Regions from separate parts of the Serratia sp. Sp408 genome, predicted to be linked through region 1. Evidence: predicted binding sites of a transcription regulator. Region 1 holds the regulator's gene; the other holds the start of a gene.

The links. The regulator ArgR, encoded in region 1, controls arginine synthesis, uptake and breakdown. The targets are predictions, from matches to a motif close to ANTGAATAAAAATACANT.
Region 2: a site for ArgR is predicted at 2,230-2,247, ahead of argC (N-acetyl-gamma-glutamyl-phosphate reductase). Genes of this name have one in related genera too.

Annotation. Positions count from the first base shown of each region.
Region 1 covers NZ_JBXUFT010000008.1:110,472-114,996, reverse strand. The annotation lists gene mpl (UDP-N-acetylmuramate:L-alanyl-gamma-D-glutamyl-meso-diaminopimelate ligase) at 1-339, shown strand, start outside; gene yhcN (peroxide/acid stress response protein YhcN) at 552-815, opposite strand; gene yhcN (peroxide/acid stress response protein YhcN) at 949-1,212, opposite strand; gene argR (transcriptional regulator ArgR) at 1,629-2,099, opposite strand; gene mdh (malate dehydrogenase) at 2,565-3,503, shown strand; gene AC2AXP_RS19640 (helix-turn-helix domain-containing protein) at 3,571-3,831, opposite strand; gene AC2AXP_RS19635 (DNA-binding protein) at 4,012-4,407, shown strand; gene ispB (octaprenyl diphosphate synthase) at 4,421-4,525, opposite strand, start outside.
Region 2 covers NZ_JBXUFT010000010.1:118,311-122,835, forward strand. The annotation lists gene ppc (phosphoenolpyruvate carboxylase) at 1-773, opposite strand, end outside; gene argE (acetylornithine deacetylase) at 1,032-2,177, opposite strand; gene argC (N-acetyl-gamma-glutamyl-phosphate reductase) at 2,395-3,399, shown strand; gene argB (acetylglutamate kinase) at 3,420-4,193, shown strand; gene AC2AXP_RS21445 (argininosuccinate synthase) at 4,221-4,525, shown strand, end outside.

The sequences.
Region 1 (4,525 bases):
GTCGGCGGTACCGCACGCATCCTGGCGGTGCTGGAACCGCGCTCCAACACCATGAAAATGGGTATCAACAAGAACGAACTGGCGCCGTCGCTGGGGCGGGCCGACGAAGTGTTCCTGTTCCAGCCACACCATATTCCCTGGCAGGTGGCGGAAGTGGCCGAAGCCTGTGTACAGCCGGCCCATTGGAGCGCCGATGTGGATACGCTGGTAGAGATGGTGGTGAAAACGGCACAGCCGGGCGACCATATTCTGGTGATGAGCAACGGCGGTTTCGGCGGTATTCACGACAAGCTGTTGACGGCACTGGCCAACAAGCCGGCCGCACCGCAAGGTTACTGACAGACAATCGGGGGGCGCCGTCACCCCGACGATCGTAATGACAGGGCCGCTTGCGGCCCTTTTTTACACCCATAAAAAAGCCCCCGCGAGCGGGGGCAATGGGGTTCGTCGGATAGGACGACGAGGGGTTTCTTCAAAGAATTCGCGTTGACGTCAAACTCGGCAGTGGCAGTGACGAGGGTAATCAGTTCGGTAACGCGTTCTCTGAATTGTTATTTGTAAATTTCGGCCGTCGCGTGCCAGTTGCCATTTTCGTAGGCTTCGATAACGCGATAGGCTTTGGCGCCTTGCTTGTCGGCTTTGTCAGACAGCGCCTGACGAATGTCGGAAGGGGAGCCGGTCACACCGCTGGCAGTAATGGTACCGATGGTCTGCATGTTGCTGGCTTGTGCATTGTCCACCAGCGTAGCGGCGCTGGCACCGAAACTGACGGCTGAGAGCAGGCTGACCGCAGCGAGAGTGATTTTCATGTTCATGTTGGTGGTCCTTGAGGTATCCATCCCGGCCAGGAAGGGCTTGCTAGCGTTTTTTATTCTTGAAGGCCGTGACAGGTACTGCTGTTTTCCAGAGATTTATTGCCCGTTGTCGGGTAATGCCGGTACTGCTGACTTACTTATAGATTTCTGCGGTGGCGTGGTAGTTGCCTTCGTTACGCGCTTCAATCACACGGTAAGCGGTCGCGCCTTGGGCATCCGCTTTGGCAGACAGCGCTGCGCGAATATCAGACGGTGCGCCGGCAACGCCGCTAACGGTAATGGTGCCTGCGGATTGCAGTTTGGTTGCCTGATCTGCGCTAACGGATTGTGCTGCAAATGCACCGAAAGAAAGCATGGATAGAACGCCTAACGTCATTACTGTAGTTTTAACTTTCATGATTTTGCCTCTTCGAATTCTTTTGTCAGTTCGCATGAACTGTGATTTACGTCACGGAAATGAGTATACATCTAGTAACGCGAAAAATTAATAGTTAGCTAACAGTTTCTTGTGAAACTTACGCATAATATTGATTATTTTTTATATCCAAATGGAATAAAAAGCGCTCATAAAACACACTTTTATTGTTAATTAGATGTAATTTCAACAAGCTAAGTGCTTTTGACCAAAAGTGCGGAAATTAATAGCAGGTATCACTAGTTACGGATAAATGTCATGGAAATGTGTCGCAGGTGGGGTGTTGTGCGGCGTTATACGTGGTAGTCGAGAGGGGGAATGTGCCGGCAACGTAAAGCGGTGGTTAAGCAAAAGCTAACAAAACGCGGCGGAGAGCCGCATTTTATTAGCCATGGCGATCACAGTTCCTGCTCGAACAGCGTCAGGATAGCTTCATACAGTTGACGCGCGCTGAAGGTGTTGGCCGGGGTAACAAAAATGGTGTCATCACCAGCAATGGTGCCCAGTATGCCTTCGGATTTGCCCAACGAGTCGAGTAAACGGGCAATTAACTGTGCTGCACCCGGGCTGGTATGGATAACGACCACCGCATCATTGTGGTCGACGTCCAGTACCAGATTCTTCAGCGGACTGGAGGTGGTCGGCACGCCCAGTTCGGCTGGCAGGCAGTAAACCATTTCCATTTTGGCATTGCGTGTACGCACCGCGCCGAACTTGGTCAGCATGCGCGACACTTTGGATTGGTTAATGTTTTCGAAGCCTTCTTCCTGCAGCGCCAAAACGATCTCGCCTTGCGAGCTGAATTTTTCTTCTTTCAATAACGCTTTAAACGCCTTGATCAGATCTTCCTGCTTTGCGGGATTACGCATTTTGCACCGGTGAATGTTAACAATAGAGTTCATTATTATGCATATAAATGAATTTTTATGCAATAAGGCAGTGTCCGGAAAAATCAAAATAGCCCGGACAATAAGGAAAGGGCGGCATTTTAACAAAATCCGTATCTCATGAATATGCCCATTTCACCCAGGGGGGAAAGCTGCCTCCCCGGTAAAGAAAATGTTATTAAAATGATGTTGTTCTGATGTTGTGTAAGGGTGTAATGTAACGGCCGGTTAACTTGCTCGTGAATAACCTCGCACTATTTTCGATTAGTGTGCGCTATGCCCTTAATGCGTAAGCTATTTAATCTAAAATGTCCGCGATCGAGGCCATTTTGTTGCGCCAGCTCTCAATCCAACTGTTAAGAGATTGTTTTAAAAGGTGTAATAATCTAAGGTCCGTACCCAGAAATTCACGGCGCTTTTATATTTAAGATAATAAAGGAGTATAGGATGAAAGTTGCAGTTCTCGGTGCTGCTGGCGGTATCGGCCAGGCCCTCGCCCTTCTACTCAAAACCCAGCTTCCTTCAGGTTCTGAACTCTCCCTCTACGACATTGCCCCAGTAACCCCAGGCGTTGCCGTCGATTTAAGCCACATCCCAACCGCAGTGAACATCAAAGGCTTTGCCGGCGAAGACGCAAAACCTGCCTTGCAGGGTGCGGATGTAGTACTGATTTCCGCTGGTGTGGCGCGTAAACCAGGGATGGATCGCTCCGATCTGTTCAACGTCAACGCCGGCATCGTGCGTAACCTGATCCAGCAAGTAGCGGAAACCTGCCCGAAAGCCTGCATCGGCATCATCACCAACCCGGTGAACACCACGGTTGCCATCGCGGCCGAAGTGCTGAAAAAAGCCGGTGTGTATGACAAGAACAAACTGTTTGGCGTCACCTCGCTGGATATCATTCGTTCCAATACCTTCGTGGCCGAGCTGAAAGGCAAAAAGCCGGAAGAACTGAACGTGCCGGTAATCGGTGGCCACTCGGGCGTGACCATCCTGCCATTGCTGTCCCAGATCCCTGGCGTTACCTTCAGCGAGCAGGAAGTTGCGGACTTGACCAAGCGTATCCAGAACGCAGGTACCGAAGTGGTTGAAGCAAAAGCCGGCGGCGGGTCTGCTACGTTGTCCATGGGCCAGGCTGCGGCACGTTTCGGTCTGTCGCTGGTACGCGCGCTGCAGGGCGAGCAAGGGGTGGTGGAATGCGCCTATGTAGAAGGTGACGGCAAATATGCCCGTTTCTTTGCACAACCGCTGCTGCTGGGTAAAAACGGCGTGGAAGAACGCAAAGACATCGGCACCCTGAGTGCGTTCGAGCAAAAAGCGCTGGAAGAGATGTTAGACACGCTGCGCAAAGATATCGAGCTGGGCGAGACTTTCGTCAACAAGTGATCGCTTGCTCTGAGTAAACTCTTGTTAGGCCGCCGGACAGCGTTCCGGCGGTTTTTTTTGCCCGCAATTACGATTTCATCCGCGATTTGCGATCCAGCAGCTGATGAGTATCGGGATCAAAATAGCGGCTCGGCCAGATTTCCGCCGGATGGATGCTCAGCGCATCGGCAATCAGCCATTCTCCCTTCGGCCATGGGCGCGACAGGGCATTTGCCAAGGTGGACGAGCTTAAACCGGCGCGTCGCGAGACCGCTGCCAGCGTAGTGCCTCTCTTGCGTAATGCGGCAATAACGTCTGCCGGATGCCAATCCTGACTCCTTGAATTCATGTTTTCATTCCTTTTTTTGATTAGTCAAAGTTCCGTTAGTGGTATAACTAACAGGCATGTATTAATCGTTCGCACAACATGAAACGCTTAGACGGAAACCAGAATACCATTGTTTTCTGAAAATGGCGGAATGGTTTCCTAAAAATGCGTTGACCACATAATTTCCCAGAGAAAAAGGTTATGAAAAACGAGTGGTTTGCCGCCAAGGAGCTGATAGGCATCGCAGGGTTACCGTCCTCACCACAGGGAATCAATCAAATGGCTCGCCGTGAGGGATGGGTTAGCCGTCGTCGCAAGGGTGTCCAGGGTAAGGCGGTGGAGTATCACATCGACAGCCTGCCATTGTCGGCGCGTAATTTACTGATATTGCAAGAAGAGCCAGCCGGTTATCAGGTTGAACGCAACGATTCGTTGGTGGTGTTGATCGAATGTTTCCGCCGCATGACGGAAAGCGAGCGCGAACGGTTATTGACGTTTTTGATGCGGGAAGGCATTGGCAGCCTGTTGGCGCGCATCAGCGATGAGGCTACCGCTGATGCGATGACAGGCCCGGATAGCGAGCCTGAGAAACGATAGGGAAACCCCGTTGCTAGAAATCCCGTTGCACCGCCAGATGCGCCAGGCCTTCCAGCGCATCACGGAACGGTGATTGCGGCAGGACATGCAGCGCAGCGATAGCCTTGTCTGCTTCTTC
Region 2 (4,525 bases), on a different contig from region 1:
ACGTTCGGGTTACCGTCGCGGTCACCGCCCATCCAGGAGGTGAAGCGCACCGGCACCGCTTCCACCGGCAGGCGGTAGTCGATGGTGTTTTCCAACTGCTCGTTCAGTTCGCGCAGGAAGGCCGGGACGCCCTCCCACAGGCTGTTTTCCACTACCGCAAAGCCCCATTTGGCTTCGTCGATCGGCGTCGGTCGATTGTGGCGAATTTCGTCGGTATGCCACGATTGGGCAACTAACTGACGCAAACGGCGCATGATCTTGTTGCGTTCGTAATCGGCCAGGTCGTTGTGGTCAAGCTGGCTGAGGCAGCTATTCACTTCCACCAGTTTGTGGATCAGCGTGCGGCGGGTGATTTCCGTCGGGTGCGCGGTCAGCACCAGTTCGATCGACAGCTGATCTACCGCATCCTGCAGCGCTTTATTGCTGAGCTTTTTGTCTTTCAGCCGGCTGAACAGCTGCGTCAGCACTTCCGGGTTGCTGGCCGCTTCGCCGTTGGGCGAAATGCTGTGGTACTGCTCGGCGACGTTGGTCAGATTGAGGAACTGGCTGAAGGCGCGCGCCACCGGCAACAGTTCGTCGTTGGACAGGTTTTGCAGCGTGTTCAGCAATTCCTGACGGTGCGCCTCGCTGCCGGCGCGTGACGATTTGGAAAGCTTACGGATGGTTTCAACGCGATCGAGAATATGCTCACCCAGCGCTTCTTTAATGGTTTCGCCGAGCAATTTGCCGAGCATACTGACATTACTTCGCATTGCCGAATATTGTTCGTTCATATAACCCCTGACCCATTTCGATATGATTTTTATCTTGTAAGTAAATTTCACGCGTGAGGCGAAGGGCGCCTGTTCCATGCAATCGCGTGCCTGTCCAATGGTCAATTGACACTATTTTTAGCAAAAAAACATCAAAATCGGCGCTTTTTCTGAAATTTAATTACGCCCCGCGGGTTATCAGTCTGGCTTATCACGCGAGCGTTCTACGCCTTTATAGGTAGGGGCATGATAAGACATTGCCCCTATCATTTCTCTGGTTTATTGATGGCAGAAATGATCGACCAATTGGCCCAACAGCTTGCGCGTCGGCTCGATAAAGGCGGTATCAATGTATTCATCAGGCTGGTGGGCCTGATTGATTGAACCCGGTCCCAGCACCAGCGTCGGGCAGACTTCCTGTACGAAAGGCGCCTCGGTGCAATAGTTGACCACTTCGGTGCGCGAGCCCAGCAGCTTTTCGATCACCGCGACCATATGATGATCGGTTGGGCACTCATAGCCGGGGATCGGCGGGTGCAGTTCGTCAATGGTCAAGCGTCCTGGCCAGCGTTCGCTGACCGGCGCCAGCGCGCTGTGCAGCAGTTCGTTGATGTTATCCAGCGTCATGCCCGGCAGCGGGCGAATATCCATATGCAATTCACAGCAGGCGCAGATACGGTTAGCCGCATCGCCGCCATGGATATGTCCAAAGTTCATCGTCGGATACGGCACGGCAAAGGCTGGATTGTTATAGCGTTGCTGCAAGGTGTTACGCAGTTCCATTAAATGGCCAATGGATTCATGCATCAGATCGATGGCATTGACGCCGCGCGCCGGATCGCTGGAGTGGCCGGATTGTCCGGTGATACGAATCGCATTGGAAATATGCCCCTTGTGCGCCCGCACCGGTTGCAGCGAGGTCGGTTCGCCGATAATGGCGAAATCCGGCCGGATCTGACTGGAGGCGGCAAAATAGCGCGCACCGGCCATGGTGGTTTCTTCGTCGGCGGTGGCCAGCACATACAGCGGTCTGGTCAGTTTGCTGGCGTCAATGTCACGTACTGCATCGAGAATAAAGGCGAAGAATCCCTTCATGTCGGCGGTGCCGAGGCCGTACAGCTTGTTGTCGTGTTCGGTCAGGGTGAACGGATCGCGCGTCCAGCGCCCTTGATCGTAGGGCACGGTATCGGTGTGGCCGGCCAGCAGCAGGCCGCCGCTGCCTTCGCCGATACTGGCCAGCAGGTTGAACTTGTTGCGGGTGTCCGGTACCGGCTGCACGTCGACACGGAAGCCCAAATCACTAAACCATCCGGCCAACAAGTTGATTAATGCTTCATTACTCTGATCGAGAGCGCCATCGGTGGCACTGATCGAAGGAGTGGCGATCAACGCCCGGTACAGCTCAATAAATGGAGGTAATTTCATCTTCACTGTTGACAGCCTTTGGTTAGGATAGTATCAATATTCATGCATTTATTTTGAATAAAAATACAGTAAGCTGGAGCGTAAGGGAACCCGAAGCCCGGATGTTTATAAAAACATCAACGCTCACCCACGTGGGCGATCGGCGTAACAACGCGAGTGAGCCCTGCTACCGGGGTCGCAAGCGACCACATTGCACGTTTAGAAGGTGAAAGGCCACATGTTGAATACGCTGATTGTTGGTGCCAGCGGCTATGCCGGAGCAGAGCTCACGGCTTACCTGAATCGCCACCCACATATGAACATAACCGCTTTAGCGGTTTCAGCGCAAAGTGCAGATGCAGGAAAATTGCTTTCCGATCTGCATCCCCAGTTGAAAGGTATCGTCGATCTGCCGCTGCAGCCGCTGGTTGACGTTGCACAAGCGGCCAAAGGCATCGACGTGGTGTTCCTGGCCACCGCCCATGAAGTCAGCCATGACATTGCACCGGCGTTCCTGGCTGCCGGCTGCGTGGTGTTCGATCTGTCCGGCGCCTTCCGCGTACAGAGCGCCGAGTTTTATCAGCAATATTACGGTTTCGAACATCAACATGCCGATTTGCTGGAACAGGCGGTATATGGACTGGCGGAATGGCAGAGTGAACATATCAAACAGGCGCAGTTGATCGCGGTGCCGGGCTGCTACCCGACCGCCGCCCAATTGGCGTTGAAACCGTTGCTCGAACAGCAGTTGCTGAATCTCGATCAGTGGCCGGTGATCAACGCCACCAGCGGCGTCAGCGGTGCCGGGCGCAAGGCCAGTGTGAATACCAGTTTTTGTGAAGTCAGCCTGCAGCCGTATGGCCTCTTCAACCACCGTCATCAGCCGGAAATCGTCGCGCACCTGGGGACGCCGGTCATCTTTACGCCACATTTGGGGAATTTCCCACGTGGTATTTTGGCCACCATTACCTGTCGCCTGAAGGCCGGCGTAAGCGCCCAGCAGGTAGCGGCCGCTTACCAGGCCGCCTATCACGACAAACCGCTGGTGCGGCTGTATGCCAACGGCGTGCCGGCGCTGAAGGCGGTGGTTGGCCTGCCGTTCTGCGATATCGGTTTCGCGGTGCAGGGCGAGCATCTGATCGCCGTGGCGGCAGAAGACAATCTGTTGAAAGGCGCGGCCGCACAGGCGGTGCAGTGCCTGAATATTCGTTTTGGGTTCCCGGAAACCCAGTCACTCCTTTAAATCAGCGTGAGTAAACAGCGATGAATCCGTTAATTATCAAGTTAGGTGGCGTGCTATTAGACAGCGAAGAAGCGCTGGAGCGTTTGTTTACCGCGCTGGACAGCTATCGCGCCCAGTATCAACGTCCGTTGGTGATCGTTCACGGCGGCGGCTGCGTGGTGGATGAGCTGATGAAGCAGCTTGCCCTGCCGGTGGTGAAGAAAAACGGTCTGCGGGTTACTCCGGCCGATCAAATTGACATTATTACCGGCGCGCTGGCCGGCACCGCCAACAAGACCTTGCTGGCATGGGCGGTGAAGCATCAAATCAATGCGGTCGGCCTGAGCCTGGCGGATGGCGGCAGCGTTACCGTGACTCAGCTCGATCCGGCGCTGGGCCACGTTGGCAATGCGCAGCCGGGTTCGCCGCTGCTGGTACAGACCTTGCTGACGGCCGGTTATCTGCCGGTAATCAGTTCGATCGGCATTACCGCCGAAGGGCAACTGATGAATGTGAACGCCGATCAGGCCGCGACGGCGCTGGCCGCCACGCTGGGCGCCGATCTGATCCTGTTGTCGGACGTCAGCGGTATTCTCGACGGCAAAGGCCAGCGTATTGCAGAAATGACGGCGCAAAAAGCGGAACAGCTGATCGCACAAGGCATTATTACCGATGGTATGGTGGTGAAGGTGAACGCGGCGCTGGATGCAGCCCGTACCCTTGGCCGCCCGGTAGATATCGCCAGCTGGCGCAATGCGGAAAAACTTCCGGCCCTGTTTAACGGCGAGTCTATCGGCACCCGGATCCTCGCTTAAATCAAGAATTAAAAAGGAATCAACAACATGCAAAACCAAGGCATCAAAAAAATCGTTCTGGCGTACTCCGGTGGCCTGGATACTTCCGCCATCATTCCGTGGCTGAAAGAAAACTACGGCGGCTGTGAAGTGGTCGCTTTCGTTGCGGATATTGGCCAGGAGCGCGGCGATCTGGAAGGCGTTGAGCAAAAAGCGCTGCAATCCGGTGCCTCTGAATGCCATGTGGTCGATCTGCGTGAAGAGTTTATTCGCGATTACGTTTATCCGGTGCTGCAGACCGGCGCGCTGTATGAAGGTACCTATCTGCTGGGAACCTCGATGGCGCGGCCAAT